4 regions of the Paenibacillus sp. FSL L8-0644 genome follow, and region 4 is predicted to be linked to each of the others. Evidence: riboswitches for the same ligand, from Rfam matches in the RefSeq annotation. Region 4 holds a riboswitch; each other region holds the start of a gene.
What was found. A riboswitch is a leader RNA that binds a small molecule or an ion and turns the genes downstream of it on or off. The one in region 4 is predicted to bind cyclic di-AMP.
Positions count from the first base shown of each region.

Region 1: another riboswitch for cyclic di-AMP. It lies ahead of NSS94_RS00535 (C40 family peptidase); the one in region 4 lies ahead of NSS94_RS07070 (hypothetical protein).
Region 2: another riboswitch for cyclic di-AMP. It lies ahead of NSS94_RS19740 (TrkH family potassium uptake protein); the one in region 4 lies ahead of NSS94_RS07070 (hypothetical protein).
Region 3: another riboswitch for cyclic di-AMP. It lies ahead of NSS94_RS12985 (3D domain-containing protein); the one in region 4 lies ahead of NSS94_RS07070 (hypothetical protein).

Region 1 covers NZ_JBBOYN010000001.1:134,064-138,723, reverse strand. The annotation lists gene NSS94_RS00545 (M1 family metallopeptidase) at 1-1,514, shown strand, start outside; gene NSS94_RS00540 (hypothetical protein) at 1,526-2,353, shown strand; cyclic di-AMP (ydaO/yuaA leader) riboswitch at 2,630-2,766, shown strand; gene NSS94_RS00535 (C40 family peptidase) at 2,772-3,272, shown strand; gene NSS94_RS00530 (GNAT family N-acetyltransferase) at 3,575-4,081, shown strand; gene NSS94_RS00525 (4a-hydroxytetrahydrobiopterin dehydratase) at 4,160-4,459, opposite strand; gene NSS94_RS00520 (hypothetical protein) at 4,577-4,660, opposite strand, start outside.
Region 2 covers NZ_JBBOYN010000001.1:4,344,776-4,349,435, reverse strand. The annotation lists gene uvrC (excinuclease ABC subunit UvrC) at 1-359, shown strand, start outside; gene NSS94_RS19745 (CPBP family intramembrane glutamic endopeptidase) at 328-2,058, opposite strand; cyclic di-AMP (ydaO/yuaA leader) riboswitch at 2,320-2,473, shown strand; gene NSS94_RS19740 (TrkH family potassium uptake protein) at 2,887-4,227, shown strand; gene NSS94_RS19735 (potassium channel family protein) at 4,246-4,660, shown strand, end outside.
Region 3 covers NZ_JBBOYN010000001.1:2,902,502-2,907,161, reverse strand. The annotation lists gene NSS94_RS12995 (ABC transporter substrate-binding protein/permease) at 1-1,232, shown strand, start outside; gene NSS94_RS12990 (amino acid ABC transporter ATP-binding protein) at 1,219-1,941, shown strand; cyclic di-AMP (ydaO/yuaA leader) riboswitch at 2,172-2,340, shown strand; gene NSS94_RS12985 (3D domain-containing protein) at 2,347-3,015, shown strand; gene NSS94_RS12980 (polysaccharide deacetylase family protein) at 3,209-4,015, opposite strand; gene NSS94_RS12975 (NADH:flavin oxidoreductase/NADH oxidase) at 4,321-4,660, shown strand, end outside.
Region 4 covers NZ_JBBOYN010000001.1:1,569,076-1,573,735, reverse strand. The annotation lists gene kdpB (potassium-transporting ATPase subunit KdpB) at 1-972, opposite strand, end outside; gene kdpA (potassium-transporting ATPase subunit KdpA) at 1,010-2,686, opposite strand; gene NSS94_RS26205 (potassium-transporting ATPase subunit F) at 2,836-2,913, opposite strand; gene NSS94_RS07070 (hypothetical protein) at 3,097-3,492, opposite strand; cyclic di-AMP (ydaO/yuaA leader) riboswitch at 3,607-3,779, opposite strand; gene NSS94_RS07065 (glutathione peroxidase) at 4,245-4,660, shown strand, end outside.

The sequences.
Region 1 (4,660 bases), 1.4 Mb from region 4:
TCATGCATCGCATCCAATATGTGCAGCCAGATGACGGTAACGCAGGCGACCGTTCGCTCATGAAGGTGCGTCTACCCAAGCCAGTACGAGGTGGAGAAGAAATCACATTATATATGAAGTTTGAGGTAAAACTGCCTGCCATCTTTGCTCGTATGGGTGGGACAGATGATTTTGTAATGGCAGGACAGTGGTTCCCGAAGCTCAGTGTCTACGAGACTGCAGGGCAGCGTGGACGCGCCGAGGAGGGCTGGAACCTCCACCAGTATCATGGTAACTCCGAGTTTTATGCCGATTTTGGAATTTACAGCGTACGGATTCGGGTGCCTGAAACTCATATCGTAGCAGCGACCGGATTTCCCACCCGTGGTGCCGTCCGACAGAACGGACAAAAAATATATCAATTTTATGCCGATGATGTACACGATTTTGCCTGGTCCGCTTCACCCAACTTTGTAGCCGTAGAAGAACCCTTTTCTTCTGCTGAAGTCCCTGGTGTCAAAATCAAGCTCTACCTTGACCCATCGCACAAGGAGCTCAAAGGACGCTATATGAGCGCAGCGAAGGCCGCTCTTTTGTACTACAGCAAATGGTACGGGCCTTATCCATATTCCACCCTGTCCATCGTGGTTCCACCTAAATCAGGCAATGGAGCTGGCGGCATGGAGTATCCGACACTCATCACGGCCGCTGCTGCGGGTAATCTCAATCCTGGCTATAGTCTGGAACGGACATTAGTTCATGAGATTGGACATCAATATTTCTATGGAATGGTAGCCAATAATGAATTTGAGGAGCCGTGGCTGGATGAAGGCTTCACCTCCTATGCAGAGGAGCGACTTATGGAGCAAGAATATGGGCTTACCCCCAACTTGCCATTACAATCGGGACAGGTATCCTCCCCACAGCCGCTAAACCGTGAGTCATGGAAGTACGGCTCGGCTGCTGAGTACGCGCAAAATGCCTACTCTCGAGGTAAGCTGGTACTACGGGGCATTGAACGTCAGGTGGGTATGAAAAAAATGGATCGCATTATGCGGACCTACGTCCAGACGTACCGATTTAAGCATCCGTCCTCACAGGATTTTCAACGTATCGTGGAGAGAGTCACCGGACGCTCATGGAGCCACTATTTTGAACAGTATGTATATGACGGCCAGATGGCGGACTTTTCAGTGGATCACATCACAAACCACAAGCAGGAGAATGGATATGAAGCAGTCGTGACGGTCAGCAAAAAAGGGGCGGATTATCCCAAGATCCCTGTCCAATTTACCTTCAAGGATGGAACCACGAAATTCAAGGCTTGGGACGGTGCGGGCAAAAGCACAACTTTTCGGATCAAAAGTACTTCTCCCGTTTCCTATGTAACCCTTGATCCCCTATATACCATTGCACTGGAGAACAAGCATATTAACAATACCCTAAAAGCCGAATTGGACGAAAAGCAACAAACCCGTTGGAGTATAAGTGTAACCAAGCTGTTGGAGACACTGCTTGGAAGTCTGTCATGGTGAGGTGTCTATAGATGCGGACTGTTATAAAAGAGGGCTGGGCGCTGGTGCGCATACGATTTTATATCGTTATCATTTTGTTTCTGTATCGATTACTGTGGGGGGTGTTTCTCTATCGGCTGGTACAATCTGCCGTTATCCCGCTACTGCTCCGTTATCCTGATCAGGGTCAAAACGAGCTGGGACAGACCTTGTTTTGGATGGAGAGCCAGATTGCTCTGATGGACAGCCGGGAAGTACATGTGTATTTGTGGATACTACTAGGGGCGACTGTACTACGCATACTGATCACTCCCTTCATTAGAGCCGGAATATATCAAAGCCTGCATACCGATGCGACTGAGCCGCAAAGCCTGTCCTTTTTCAAAGGTATGAAACGCCATGGCATGTCGTCGCTGTTGTATTACATCATCGAGTTGGGACTGCTGCTGATTCCCGCCTTTTGGGTAGTACCGAGACTCTACCCTATTGTAGCAGGTACGCTTCAATCTCCCTCTTACCTGCTGCACTTGTTGCCCTATGCCATGGGATGGATGGCATACGGATGGTTCATTCGGCAGTGCATCCTGTATATGCAACTAGGCACTGTCGGTGGTCACGCCATACTATCGTCCCTGCTCGCCTTCTTTCGCCAGCTTCTCCCAGCTGTCGGTATATCCCTTTTGCTCGGTGCTTGTGTGCTGCTGGTCTTCGGTCTATTTGGCACCGTGGCGATGATTTGGACTGGCATGCTCGCGCTCATTCTCCAACAATCGTATCATTTTGTTACTAGTCTGGTCAGGCTATGGCATATCAGTTCGCAGTACAGACTATGGCATACCGATATCTCCAGTAGAAGCTAAGCCCTTCCTTTATGTTAATCACTTCATTTCCGTCTGTCGAAAAAACTTTATGCATAACCGCGCAAACGGCACATAACTGAATACTGTTAACAAGATCTGTTCCTGGGACATTAGGAGCAGATTTTTTTTGTAACTTTTTGCAATGAAACATTTGCCAAAGCCAGCCGACTTTGTTACAATAATCGCAGTGAACTGATAGTAACAACTTTGTAATCTTTATTGTAACCTTTATCTCAAAAATATCGTTATTGTGAATACTGCTCTCCAAGGTGCACATCTTAAGTAAAGCCTAATTCCTGGCACCTAGGAAGCGGGGGAACCAGTTTGGGTGAATTGATCTCGCAACAGAGTGGTCATAGGGGACCTTCTACCGAATCCTTAAGCTAACCTCGCAGGCATTGGAAGGGGTATATTTTTTTTGAAGAAGAAGCTAACGATCGCAGCTATGAGTCTTGCCATTGCCTTTACATCTTTTACATTCGGTGGCGGCAGTGCATTTGCAGACTCCAAGATGGACCAGGTCATCCAAGATGCCAAAGGAACGAACTACAGAAGCGGAGGCACTACACTCGAGGGATTCGATTGCTCCGGCTTCACAATGTATGTATTCAACAAACTGGGAATTAAACTTCCGCATCAATCTGGATCACAATTCAAAATGGGATCTTCTGTATCCCGCGATGAAATGAGGCCTGGGGACCTGGTGTTCTTCAACACCACAGGAAGAGGCATTTCCCATGTAGGTATCTTCGTAGGTGAAGGGAAATTTGCCCACTCCTCGACTTCACGTGGTGTAGTAGTTAGCTCACTGAACGAAAATTATTACGCTAACCGCTATGTCGGTGCAAAAAGAATTATGAGCACAGACGCTTACCATTCTGTAGCTTCAGATATTCCTGATGACGACAACGTAGAATAACTAACGCACAGCAAGCTAACTCTAGCCGCAATTTGATTCTGCCGGAATCGAATTGCGGCTTTTTATGTCCACAACATCAGCAATGATTATCTTTACTGACGAACTGACACCTCAAAAGGTTTCAATTTTAGCGAACATCGTCGGTTTTACCGTCACCGCTGGGGGAGCATATGAGCAGTAATTCCTTCTTATTGAATGTATACCCGTCTTGGGTATAAAATAAACACGCTTGCTATTCCCCTGCAACTTGTCTACAATCTGTTGTTAATGATTGAAGCACCTGTAAAAGGAGGATGGAACACATGCCGGCCTCAATATCCAACTATCGGATCGTACCCATGGACGAGCATCAAGCGGCTGCAATCTGTGAGTGGCGCTATGATCCACCTTATAACATATACGGTTGGCTCCCCTGGGAACAAATGAAGGCGCTTGAGGTCGAATTTGGAAGTCCCACGCTTCGCCAAGAGCAATATGTTGCCGTACTGGATGAAGAGAACAAGCTGATGGGATTTGCTCAATATTTTCCTATGATCGGTGTGACCCGGCTAGGTCTTGGCATGCATCCTGAAAGATGCGGACATGGCAAAGGCTCTGATTTTGTCCGTGCCATTGCAGAGGAAGCCCAACGACGCAACCCGAAGAATGAAATTGATCTAGAGGTGCTTACTTGGAATGGGCGCGCTATCCGGGCCTACAAGGCGGCTGGATTTGAGCTTACAGATACCTATGAACGCCAGACCCCCGACGGCAAGAAACCATTTTATTGTATGGTATATCGTCCCGAGCACCCAACCCAGATTCTATGATAAAAGCGCCTTCGGCATACAACCACGATGTTGTATAGCGAAGGCGCTTTTATCATCATACGACAGATCATTACAAGCTCAATGACTGCTACGCATTTTTTCAAAAGCTTCATTATATTGTTGGGCTTCCTTAATATCCACGGCCATAATACCGCCATCGTCCCAAGAGGTCAAACGCAGAGTCACGGTCTTGTAATCAATCGTAATAAATGGATGATGATTGAATGCTTCAGATATAGCGGCAACTTCATCCACGAATGCAATCCCTTTCATAAAACTGGAAAAATTATATTTCCGAACGATCCAACGTCCTTCCTCCAGCTCCCAGCCCTCCAGTTTCTCCAGATGTGCTTCAATCTCTTCTTGTGTAAAAGGCATGTTACGAACTCCTCCCCGTTTATACGGAAGCCTTTCGACCGCTTAAATACGGCCAAAACTACGATATATTGGTGTACATATTACCACGGCCCCGTTGATAAATCCATAAGACGGACCTCAAATCAAAGGGACTGACGTCAGCTCCTCGTCCCCAATCAGTACATAGATACGATGCTGCTCCGGCTCATAGATCACAACGCC
Region 2 (4,660 bases), 2.8 Mb from region 4:
CTGTATGTGGTTTGGTGAAGGATGCCAAACATAGAACATCCCAACTATTGGTGGGAGAATCCTCTGAGGCCGTGACACTTGCACGTAATAGCGAAGAATTTTACCTGCTGCAACGGATTCAGGACGAGGTTCACCGTTTCGCCATCACGTTCCACCGCGAGCAACGCGGCAAATCTATGGTAACTTCCCGGCTGGACTCTATTCCAGGCATTGGCGAGAAACGGCGTAAGTTACTGCTTAAGCATTTTGGATCGCTCAAAAAAATAAGAGAGGCCAGTGTCGAAGACTTCCGGCCTCTCTCTATTGGGGATAAGCTTGCGCGTCAGATTATAGCTGCCCTTCGGGAGGAGGAGTCGTAGAATGCGACTCCTCTTTTTGTATAGGTTCAAACATCATTCGATTCGGCTTTTTAGGACTAAACCAATAAATGATGTAACCCACAATGGCTGGAAGTAAGATCCAGAATAGGCCCGCGCTCACGTTCACAGTATCTCCCAGACTCATCACACTAAGTCCCATTAGAATGCTGTCAAAAATAACGTGGCTGAACATGGCGGCAATAAAGCCGTAACGCAGGAACACAAAACTGAACAGCAAACCAAGAAAAGTCAGCTCAATAGGTCTGGAAATCACTGGATAGATCGGATAAAGTGTATGTCCCAGTGCCCAAATCAGCGTGGTGATCAGACAAGCAACAAAAGTATTTTTCACTATTTTTTTGACCATCGGAATACCAAACAGACGGTAGACAGTCTCTTCTCCAATACCTGCCATCCAGGCCATAATTGGCAGCAGCCATGGATAAGCCATATTGTAAGGGGATTGCGTGGCATCTGTTGTGGAGAATGTATTAAATGTGCGCTCCAGTATAAAGAATAAAATGGATTGTACCCCGAGTAAAATAAAGGCCCACAAGTAGCCGACATACATACTGCGAAGCACATACAGCCCGTAGCCCGGCTCTTTCGCACGTGGCCATGCATTCAGTCCAACCTGACGCATAAGCCCGTCACCGCCGACCAAGGAGAAGTAGAGCGCTACAGCCATGAAGAAGGTAACACCAATCTGGAACACCATAAGAAATATAAGCATGCCCTTACCGCCTGCTTCTGCTTGCAATAAAGGCAGCATGTTCATTGTCCCGGCTATACTAGCAATAAAGTATATGACGGACAGTACAATGCCGCGTACAAATGAAGTATGTCGTCGGGTGAGTGAGGCATACACAATGGCAAGTACACCGAGCACAAAGCTAAATAGGGCATAACCCGCATAGGTCATCCAATTCGCCCAAAATGTTTGCTTTTCGATATAATCGGTATAGGATGACGGGGCCGAAAAGCTTTGAGTGAAGGAGCGAACATCACCGTCTTCAAAAGTAAAAGCCAGTGTAAGTACCGAGGCGCCAATTTTTTTATCGTCTACGGTATACTTTAATCCGCCTTCTTGTTCAGTGGTCGCGAGCTTTAAATCCGCCGGCTTAAAGCCAAAGCGCTTCACCCATACAGCGGCCGCCTGCTCCTTGGCTTCAAGCGTCATGCCGTCCTCAGCCACACGTACAAGCCTGTTACGTGCTTGTTCATCCGTAGAAATATCAGCCTGCGTGTAATTGGTGCTGGAGGTGATCCGTTTAAAACTAACGACCTTCCCAGTGGATAAATCTACATGAATTTGCAGCTTGCTCTTCGCTGAGGATTCAGGCAGATCGACCCGAAAGGTTTCGTAAGGGTAATTTTTCTTCCATGTACGGTCGTACTGTTGAAGCAGTTTTTCTCTAGATAAATAACCGTACAAATCTGTTTCGGCCTGATAGGTCACCAGAGGCTTCTCTGGCTGTGATTCAGTATATCCCAGCTCGGAGCGGGCGAAGTCCAATGCGTGTATAACCGCTTCTTGTTTGCTGATGACCTTTGCATTCATTACTGATTCTGGACTTGGATTGCTAAGCGAGGGAATAAGCAATTGAAAGATAAAAAAGCAAATCAGGCCAATCCCGCCCAGCAAGCCTAATTTTTTGAAGTTGGCCGTGAGCACGACCGGTTTCCCGATAGGATTCATGAGTTTCCTCCTTAATCTGTAAATAAGAACATCCATTAAAGATATCATACTGCACAGGTTCCCGCCAACAGACCAGCGATATTCATGAAAATAGAGTGAAAGCACTTTAAAGTTCCAATAAAATAAGATAAGCTGCGATTAAACGATGCCCATTCGCAAAATAAAGCCAATTTCACGTTTTTTCGACGAAATCGGTTTTGTGATCTGGATATAGAAGGATTATAATCTTGAGGCAATGCCTATAAAATACATAGGTAATGATATACAGTTGAGCCGAATTTCTATGGGAAAACGGGGGAACCATGTTACTGGGGTGAATTTTACAGCCGATCACTGGTGGATCGAAAGTGTAAATAGGGCATACTGTGCTGCCCGAATCCGTCAGCTAACCTCGTAGGCTATGAGCAGGAACCAAGTCAGGCACTCGGTTTTCCGGTGTCTTTTTTTGTGCGTATAAAAGTGTTTGGATTGGTTAGATAGACCGCTGCGGGTGCAGATTATTCTTCCGATTGCTGTTATCCCCGGATTTTTTGATTGTATACCCCCTTTAATGGTTAAAATCCGGAGATAAAGGCAAACGCTTCGCTTCTTCAGAACAATTCTGCCCCCTTCGCTACTGCCCGCCAATAGCACAGGGGGCCGAGTAGTGCTTGACATGCATTCTTCCTGTATTCAGGGAATGCTAATTATAGTTAACTAAGGTTTGGAAAAATCAAAAAATTCAGGGGCAACGACGATCGGAAGATCAAATGGAACGCGTAGCGAGCTTACACCGTATTAAATCACTGTTTTTATAGTTTTAAGGATTAGGAGAGAAGTGATGAATAGATGAATCCCAATGCAAGCTGGCTCCGGCTTTCTCCACCGCAGATATTCGTTGCGGGCTTTGCCATTATCATTCTAATAGGTAGTTTATTGTTAATGCTGCCGATCTCCAATACAACAGGAAAGCCACTTGCGTTTATAGACGCTTTGTTTACTGCCGCTTCCGCGACCTGTGTTACAGGGCTTGTCGTAAAGGATACGGGGACCTTTTTTACAACCTTTGGTCAAGTTGTTATCGTGGCGCTCATTCAGATCGGCGGCCTAGGCTTTATGACCATGGCTACCTTGATTGCACTGGTGTTCAAGCGTCGGATTTCCCTGCGGGAGCGTCTCATTTTGCAGGAAGCGATGAATCAGACTTCTGTAGAGGGAATTGTCGGGTTAATCCGTAAGGTATTACTGTACTCACTGGTTATTGAAGGCGTATGCGCTACGATATTCTCGGTTCGCTGGTCCTTTGATATGCCCGTAGGCAGGGCGATTTATTTTGGAATCTGGCATGCCATCTCCATGTTTAACAATGCTGGTTTTGATTTATTCGGTGAATTTCGCAGCTTGACAGGTTATGTATATGATCCGATTGTTAATTTTACAGCCATGTTTTTGATTATTTCAGGCGGCATTGGTTTTGTAGTGATGTCAGACCTGGCAGAATATCGCAAGCGCAAGAGACTGTCCTTGCATACCAAGGTGGTACTCAGCATGACGGGCGCTATGATTGTAGTCGGCACGCTCGTGATTTTTGTATTTGAGTTTACGAATCCGAAGACTCTCGGCTCGCTTGATTGGGGTGGTAAGCTATTGGGATCTTTATTCCAGTCCGTTACTCCCCGTACCGCAGGTGCCAATACCTTGGACATTGCAGGCTTGCGGCAGGCTACGCAGTTTTTTATCATCATACTCATGTTTATCGGGGCTTCTCCTGGCTCTACTGGAGGCGGGATTAAGACCACAACATTCGCCCTGCTCATTGGAGCGGTGATTTCGATGCTGCGGGGGCGGGAAGATATTGTACTGTTCAAGTACCGACTTGCGCAGGGACGAATTTACAAGGCTTTGACCATTACACTGCTGGGGTTGCTGTTCGTGATCGGGGTGACGATGATTTTGTCGGCAACCGAAGATCATCATTTTCTGATGATCTTGTTCGAGACGGTATCTGCGTTTGGTACGGTGGGGCTGTCGATGGGGCTTACACCTGATTTGACAGTCATAGGCAAGCTGGTGATTACCCTGACGATGTTTGCAGGTAGACTGGGGCCACTCACGCTAGCTTATGCACTGGGGCCGAAAAAGGGTAAAGAATTATATCGTCATCCGGAAGGTAAAATGATTATAGGATAAGGGAGTTTTCGAGTAGATATGAAGACGCAGCAGTTTGTAGTTATTGGCTTGGGGCGGTTTGGCTCAAGCCTGGCTTTGCAATTGGTGGATATGGGGTGCGAGGTGCTAGGCATTGACCGGAATGAGGATGTTGTGGACAGTATGAGTGAGATGTTGACACATACTGTCGTGGCGGACGCTACCGATGAAGACTCGTTGCGATCACTGGGCATCCGTAATTTCGATTGTGGCATTGTTGCTATTGGTGATGACATTCAGGTAAGCATCCTCACCGCCATTTTGCTGAAGGAGCTGGGTGTGAAAAAAGTCGTAGCCAAAGCCATATCTGTGCTGCACGGGCGTGCGTTAGAAAAGCTCGGTGTGGACCGGATTATTTATCCAGAACGGGATATGGGTATCCGGGTGGCTCACCAGCTAGTCACGCCTAATTTGC
Region 3 (4,660 bases), 1.3 Mb from region 4:
CGGAGATGGTCCCTGAGGACATGAGTTTTGACTCTTTGCTACCTGCTCTGCAAAGTGGTCGCGTAGACTTGGTACTGTCCGGTATGACACCGACGGATGAGCGTAGAAAAAGCATTGATTTTTCAGATGTATATTATCGCTCCAAGCAAGTCATTATGGTACGCCCAGAGGATAAAGACAAATATCCTACGATGGCTGCTTTGAAAGGCGAGAAGATTGGCGCGCAAAAGGGGAGTATTCAGGAAGAAATTGCTCAAAAAGTACCCAATGCCTCTGTAACCTCACTGGACAAAATATCCGATCTGGTACTCCAGCTGCGGACCCAGCGTATCAACGCTGTTGTGATCGAAGATACGGTTGCTAAAGGGTACACGTTAGATGGGACCGTAACACTTGCCAAAGCGATACCTGAGGATGCCGGAGCAGAAACTGCTGTAGGTATACGTAAGGGGAACGCAGAATTGCTTGCCTCTGTAAATAAAACGTTGGCTCGCCTGAAAGCGGACGGGTCGATTGAAAAGTTTTCTACAGAAGCGAGTGCACTCTCGGCAGATCGACAGGTTTCTTCTAATAACATCGTAGATATTTTTTGGAAATACCGCAGTCTTTACGCTACGGGTATTGGTTACACTCTGTTGCTGTCTGCACTCGGAGTACTGTTTGGATTTATCATTGGTCTGATCGTATCCTTGTTGCGGATGAGTGGTATACGCATCATTGAGTGGTTAGGTACCACATATGTGGAGATCCTGCGTGGCACACCTATGCTGGTGCAGCTCATGATCATTCACTACGGGATTGCTTTGACGCTGGGTGTCAATTTTACTCCACTCCAGTCCGGTATAATCACATTGTCTCTGAATAGCTCGGCATATCTGGCTGAAATTTTCCGTGCAGGTATCCAGGCAGTAGACCGTGGACAGATGGAGGCTGCACGCTCATTGGGTATGGGACGAGGCAAAGCTATGCGTCACGTCATTTTGCCGCAAGCGTTTAAATCTATTTTGCCTGCTATCGGTAATGAGTTTATTACAATTATTAAAGAATCCTCCATTATTTCGACTATTGGTATGGTGGATATTATGTATCAAGCCCAGGTCATTAAGAATATTACCTATGAAGGATTAAGTCCGTTCATAATCACAGCCGCTATTTATTTTGTAATGACATTCAGCTTGTCTAAGCTGCTTGGTTTATGGGAAAGGAAGTTGAGAGCCAGTGATCACCGTTAAACAATTGCGTAAATCGTTCGGCAAGAATGAGATTTTAAAAGGCATTGATATAGATATCGCCAAAGGAGAAGTTGTCGTTATCATCGGTCCCAGCGGTTCGGGGAAGAGTACGTTTTTGCGTTGTATGAATCTGTTAGAACAGCCGACGGATGGGGAGATTTTATTTGAGGGCGAGCCGATTACAGCTCGTGGTCATAATATTAATGTAACCCGGGAAAAAATGGGGATGGTGTTCCAGCATTTTAATCTGTTCCCACACAAAACAGTGTTGCAGAACCTGACGCTTGCACCGACGCAGGTTAGAAAACAGTCAGGTAAGGAAGCGGAAAAAATTGCATTAGAACTCCTGCGTACCGTGGGGCTCGAGGATAAGAAGAATACCTATCCGAACCAGCTATCCGGTGGTCAGAAGCAACGTATTGCGATTGCGCGTGCTTTGGCCATGCAGCCGCACGTAATGCTGTTCGATGAGCCGACTTCTGCATTGGACCCTGAAATGGTTGGAGAGGTTCTGGATGTAATGAAGAAGCTCGCCGAAGGCGGTATGACAATGGTAATTGTAACGCATGAAATGGGCTTTGCCCGCGAGGTAGGCGATCGAATTATCTTTATGGATAACGGTCAAATTGTGGAGCAGGGTGCACCAGACCAGGTATTTGGCACTCCAAGCCATGATCGCACTCGTGATTTTCTTGCCAAAGTATTGTAAGAAAGTGCTGGTCTAATCATAAAAAAGCTCTCCGTTGACGGAGGGCTTTTCTTATTTTGTCACCATTTCCCCATACTTTCGTAACAAATATCGATTTCTTAATGACAAAATTGTAACGAGTGTAGTATGATGTTCAGGGTTCCCAACATTTTCATGCGGATAAGGTTACAAAATTGTGATATTATGCAGTAAGCCAAAACTTACCGGGACAGCATGCGGTTAGACAAGCGCTGAAATGCTGGCCCAAACTATGGGAAGTGCGGGGGACGTAACAACGGCAGCCATTCCGATACGTCATAAGACGATGAGGAATATGCCTAGGGGTGAATTGCACAAGCATAGGGCTTCTCCTGAGTCCGAATCCGACAGCTAACTTCGCAGGCATAAAAGAGGAGGTACATATCTTTGAAACATTTAAAACATATTGGTAAAACGATGAAAATTGCGGTGCTTGCCGCAGCTATTGCAGGGTTGGCACAGACAGCTGGAATAGCGGATGCTGCCTCGCTTCACACTGCCAAAGAGGGCGATACCTTCTTTTTGCTTGCTCAACGTTATGGAGTATCGGTAGACGAGCTAACAAAGGCTAACCCAAACATTGCCTCCACCAATATATATGCAGGTCTGCAAATTAAGGTGCCTGACGAAAAAAGTGTAAAGGCAGCTTCGGAATCGAAGCCGCAGCTTCTTACGGAGAAAGCAGCAGCGAATGAGGCGCCAACGATTGAAGCTTGGGGTAAAACATTCAACTATAGCAAAATAGTTGACGTTAAGGCTTCAGCGTATTCTGCCGCAGCCGATGAGAATGGTAAATGGGGCGCAGTGGACTACTACGGCAATCCGCTTAAACTAGGTACAATTGCGGTAGATCCTAACGTCATTCCGATGGGCACGAAAGTACTGGTTACAGGCTACTCCCATCCAGGTTTGCCGGATCATTCTTTTGTAGCTGTCGCTCGCGATCAGGGCAGCGCCATTACAGGAAAGCGGATTGATATCTTTATTCCAGGCAACAAATCATTTGTGAACGACTTTGGATTTCAAAATGTGAAACTGTACGTTATTGATAAATAGCATTGTACGTATATACAGTTTAATTAAACATAATATATATTATGTAAACCTAACGCCTATATCCGTATATATCTAGCTCGGACTCTTATCAGGTCCTATCCGTAAAAAGGCTGTCTTGACGAGCAGAATACTTCTGCTGGTAAGACAGCCTTTTTACGTTGCTTTAGCTTGTACCTCAATCATAAACATACTGTTATTTTCGTTCCGATGTGTGGAGTAGCCGGGGGACTGTCACAAATTTGTAGCCCTTAGCTTTTAGAGAGTGAATTAGACCCGGCAAAGCTTGGACAGTGCCTTGCAAGTTGGAACTTTGACCTCCACCAGCGTGCATTAAAATAATAGAGCCAGGCCCTGTAGCTGGAATCACATTTCGCTGAATTTGTGTTTTACTTAGTCCCTTCCAGTCGAGAGAGTCTACATTCCAGTTGACAATCATGTAGCCATGACGACGTGCCCACTTTATTTGAGGCTCTGTAATTTCACCGTAGGGTGGACGAATCAACTTGGGGCGAAAACCTGCGCTGGCTTGTAAAATACGTTCTGTTTTTGTAATCTGGTTGCGAAAGCGTTCTGGTGTAGCCTTCCTAAAATCCGGATGAGTATAGGAATGATTTCCTATAGCATGGCCTTCACGGATAATACGACGTATAATCCCCGGATGCTTTTCCGCACGGTGACCGACGATGAAAAAGGTGGCTTTGATGCCGTTGGCGTGTAATACGTCCAAAACCTGCGGCGTATACCTAGAATCGGGCACATCATCAAAGGTTAAGGCAATTTGGCGGGTGTGTGGGCCGCACATTTTAAAAATGTCCGCATGTTTTTTACGCAACATTGCTAATGTAGGAGTAGCTCGATCTGTACTCAGATGTACAGAAGAAGCAACAGCTGCTTCCTTGGGATGGGGCGTTCCGATCTTGGGAGGCGCATCCGCGTGAACGGGTAAACTTGAAAATGCTAGTAACAGTGCCAAGCATGGCAACACTCCCCTGTACGGCATATGTATCCCCCCTTTTCGTGCAGTGGTACCTAGTGGTGCTCTCGACTATTATGTACCTGTCCTATTAAAAATATGCTGGTTACCAAGTTAGGCTCATAAACGTCTGGAAAGAAGTTCGCGATGAAATGATTATCAATGAAGATGATGGAGCTAAACGTACATATTCTCTTAAACATGACCGAAAACAAGAGCATTTTCGCAAGTTTTAGCCTTACAACGGATTCGGTATCCCGTGACAGCTGGTGTATAATGGGGTTGCAATTCATAATTATACAGACATGGAATTGAAGGAAGGAAGGATAAAAGTGACCGACTTGTTTACTCCTTATCAATTAAAGGGGCTTTCTTTAAAAAATCGGATTGTTATGCCCCCGATGTGCCAATTCAGTGTGGAGGCCGAGGATGGAAATCCGACGGATTGGCATCATGTCCATTATGTGAGCCGAGCAGTAGGAGGTGCTGGTCTTATTATTGTGGAAATGACAGCGGTTCATCCTGATGGACGTATTACGGATCGTGATTTAGGTATTTGGAGTGACGAACATATTCCTGCATATCGTAAGATTGTAGAGGAAGTTCACAAGTATGGTGCCAAAATTGGCATTCAACTAGGCCACGCTGGACGCAAGGCCGAAGATGCTGAGC
Region 4 (4,660 bases):
CACGCCCTCTACAGGCACGAATTCACTCGCCATTCGGTTCCCGAAGGTGATTGTACCTGTTTTATCCAGAATCATCGTGTTGATATCCCCAGAAGCTTCTACCGCCTTGCCTGACATGGCCAGTACGTTAAACTGGGTGACTCGGTCCATACCGGCAATCCCGATAGCTGACAACAGTCCTCCAATCGTGGTCGGAATCAGACAGACTAGCAACGAGATCAGCACAGGAACAGGCAAATCAATGTTAAAATGACGGGCAATCGGCGCTAGCGTAACCACCACAATTAGAAAAATAATCGTCAAGCTAATCAGCAAAGTGTTCAGTGCAATCTCATTCGGCGTTTTTTGCCGCTGTGCGCCTTCCACGAGCGAAATCATTTTATCAATAAATGTCTCGCCCGGCTCTGTCGTAATTCGCACCTTAATCCGGTCACTGACTACTCGCGTCCCGCCGGTTACCGAGCAAAAATCACCACCCGATTCCTTGATGACCGGAGCCGATTCTCCCGTAATTGCAGATTCATCCACCGAAGCCAGACCTTCAATGACCTCACCATCGCTTGGAATCATTTCGCCCTGGGAGACAATAACCACGTCCCCCTTACGCAATTCGGTTGAGCTAACCACCTGAATGTCATTTCCGATGAGCTTGTTAGCTTGTGTATCCTGCTTGGATTTTTTTAAAGAGGCAGCTTGTGCCTTACCCCGCCCCTCCGCGAGCGCTTCGGCAAAGTTGGCAAAAAGCAACGTAAACAACAGAATAACAAACACGGCCAGGTTAAAGCCCATTTCCTTTCCAGTTCCAAAATAACCGGGAAACAGTAGCATTAGCAGCACGACCAATGTACCGATCTCCACGACGAACATGACAGGATTTTTCATCATGATCATCGGATTTAATTTTATAAAGCTATCCTTGATCGCATGCTTCAAGATGCTTCTGTCCAGCATGTGTTTGCGTTGTTCCTTCATGATCAAACACCCCGTTCATCCATTCTCATTTTCTTCTTCACATGGTCAAAAATTCAGCAACAGGTCCCAATACGATGACGGGTAAAAAGGTCAACGCACCAATCAGCAGCACGACCCCGATCAGAATGGCTCCAAATAACTTGTTGTCCGTGCGCAGTGTCCCCGTCGTCACCGGAGTCGGTGCTTTGGCATTCAACGAAGCCGCCACAGCCAACAATGCAATCATAGATACATATCGTCCGAAGAACATAACCATCCCCGTTGTCATGTTCCAGAATACGTTGTTATCCGAAAGACCTTCAAACCCCGAACCATTATTTGCGGCAGATGACGCATATTCATAGAGCACCTGAGTCAACCCGTGATAGCCAGGGTTAGTGACCGCATCGTATCCCCAATGACTCATAAATGCAAGTGCAGTTGGGGCGAGAATGAGAAACGGATGTACCAAAATGGCAATCGCGATCAGCTTCATTTCCTTGCCTTCAATTTTCCTTCCCATAAATTCTGGAGTTCTCCCGACCATCAGTCCGCATATAAACACACCCAGAATCGCATACATCAGCATATTCATCAGCCCGACACCCTTGCCGCCAAAAATGACGTTTAGCATCATTTCTCCCAAAGCAGCCATACCACCCAGTGGGGTTAGTGTATCATGCATATTATTGACCGAACCTGTCGTTGCCGCTGTCGTGACCGCAGTGAATAAAGCCGATTGTCCAATGCCGAAACGAACCTCTTTCCCTTCCATGCTTCCCTGAGAAGCATCCACACCCAGTGTCTGGATTAACGGATTACCTGTCTTTTCAGACACGTACGTAATGGATAGAAAAATAAGAAACAATACCATCATGGAGCTAAAAATAATCCAGCCCTGCTTACGATTACGGGCAAACAATCCAAAGGTATACGGCAACGAAGCCGGCATTACCCACATTGCCAAAATTTCCAGCACGTTCGTCCAAGGACTTGGATTTTCAAAAGGATGCGCAGAGTTAGCTCCCGCATAACCGCCCCCGTTCGTCCCCAAATGCTTGATGGACTCCAGAGAAGCAATAGGTCCCATAGAAATCTGCTGCTGTGTTCCGCTCAGCGTCGTAAGATCCGCCGTAGGCTGTAGCGTCTGCGGTACCTTCAATCCAACCAGCACCAGCGTTAGCACAAAGGCCAGCGGCAGGAAAATCCTTATAATGGCTTTAATAAAATCTTGAAAAAAATTGCCCATCCCTTCACCGCGCCGCGTCAATCCCCTCATAAAAGCCGCAGCAACCGCAAAACCGGAAGCAGCCGAAGTGAACATCATCATCGTGACGAACGCCATCTGTGTCAGATACGTAAGCCCGCTTTCTCCGCTATAATGTTGGAGATTTGTATTCGTCATAAAGCTGATTACCGTATTAAAAGCTAGTGATGCTTCCATATTACTGTTTCCCGCCGGATTACCGGGAAGCATTCCCTGTAAACGCAACAGCAAGTAGCTGATCGCCACAAGCACGACGTTCGTAGCAATGAAACTCATAACATACGTGGTCCATCGCATGCTCTCCACTTTCTTCAAACCTACTACCTTATAAATCAGCTTTTCTGTTCTGCCAAAAATCCGATCCGTCCGATTCGGTTCATTCGAGAATACATGATACATATATGTACCCATTGGCTTTACCAAGAGCAGCAATATAAGGATCACAATTCCAATTTGAAGCAGCTCCATCCTCTATTCCTCCTTCAAAATGCTCCTGCGTTTGGAACAACAGACCCGATTCAGACCATCTATGGAGTGCACACGTTTGCGAAAACCTGCTACCTATGATGCTTAATATTCAGATCTGTTGTTCCCGCCCGCTCTACCCCTATAGCTGACTAGAACTTTTCAGGGTTCAGGAGTGCGTAGATTAAATACATAAACACAATAGCCGTAAGCCCAAGTATAACAATCATCCTCTTCGTCCTCCTTTAGAGGTCTGCGCATCACACCAGCGTACAAACAGCAATATCACTCCATAACTCACAGCCATGACGAGCAGCATGTATATATCCATCATGTTCATAACCTCCGTATCGGTCCTCAGATCGCCATTCTTATTTCATCATAAAATCATAAAACAACTATGTTATAAGTGCTTATCCGTTCAGCAGAAAACCCACCTCTCCGTTCAATGTGTAGATCACATGGTCCGCTCCCAATCCCCGATAAATTCCTTGTGGATTACAGCCGTGCGTAATAACATAGATCGATTCCGATGTTAGTGGCCGACATATTTGCAGGAAACGGCAAGTCAGATTCAAGCTGTTCTCGAACAAATACACACTACCAATTTCTTTTTTTGGAAATTTCCATTTTCCCGCTTGCATGGTATTGATGCGGACAATGTGCTCCACACCCATTTTTTTGAGCTGTCGTTCCTCCTGGGCGCTATTCGTGAGAACTGCAAACGCCAATTTTTTGAACATAAGCAATTTCACAAAACTTCTGCCCGCTTCATTCGGTGCAGTGACAATAATTAACCGACCTTCCATCAGTAGCTCCTCTCCCGGTATAAAAAGACAACAAAAAGAAGCCGAAGGAAAAAGGCTTTCCTCCGGCTTCTACATATCCATGATAAAATAAACCATGGCTGCACACGGCGGTTTGTTGCCTCTCCCTGTACGCTTACGAGGTTAGCTGTCGGATTCGGACGTGAGAGTCGCCCTATTTCTGGTACTTGACCGGAAAATTCACCCCATGAGACACACGGCTTCCGAAGCCGTACAGTCTCGATTGGTTCCCCCGCTTTTGCAACTGCAAAATTCAGCGCTATAGACATTTCGTTGTTGCTTCATTCAAGTTAATTTGAAATTACGTCTTGAATCATACACCCGCGCAAGGAAGACTGTAAAGCTCAACTACGGGGTTATAAATCGGCCTTTAGAGCATAGAAGATTAATAATAACGCTTACAATACAACCATTCTTCTCACAGCTCACTCAATCTCTGTTTTTCATCCCTTTTTGAAAATGACAAGCATGTCAATATTGGCGTAGGGTAAGGCGTTATTGGCCTTTTTTTTGTATAAGAGAAGAAAATACGCTATATGTACCAGCTAAACACCGATTGAACCCGCTTTTATAAGAAGAAACACCTTAATTCGCTCCATTTGCGGTGCGATTTACTGTTTTGAGCAAAATACGATTTTACAGCGACTAAGGCTTAATACAACTTTTCCAAACTTGCAACCCTTCTTTAAATTGCTTACAATTTAATTGTTGAATATTGAATAAGGAGAGATACTATGACCGTTTATGAATATGATGCGCAAACCCTGCAAGGGAAACAAATTCCGTTATCCATATATGAAGGGAACGTTCTGCTTATCGTGAACACTGCCAGCAAATGTGGGTTAACCCCCCAATACAAAGCGCTACAAGAGCTATATAACCAGTACCATGAACAAGGGCTCGAAATTTTGGGATTTCCCAGCAACCAATTCGCCAAACAAGAGCCTGGTTCCAGCGAGGAGATTTCCGAGTTTTGCCAGATCAATTATGGTGTTACCTTTCCGATGTTCGCCAAGACAGATGTCAATGGCGATCAAGCTCACCCCTTATTTCGCTACCTGACCCAAACAGCTCCGGGAGTATTAGGGTCCAAAGCGATCAAATGGAATTTTACTAAATTCTTAATTACACGAGAAGGTAACGTATTTAA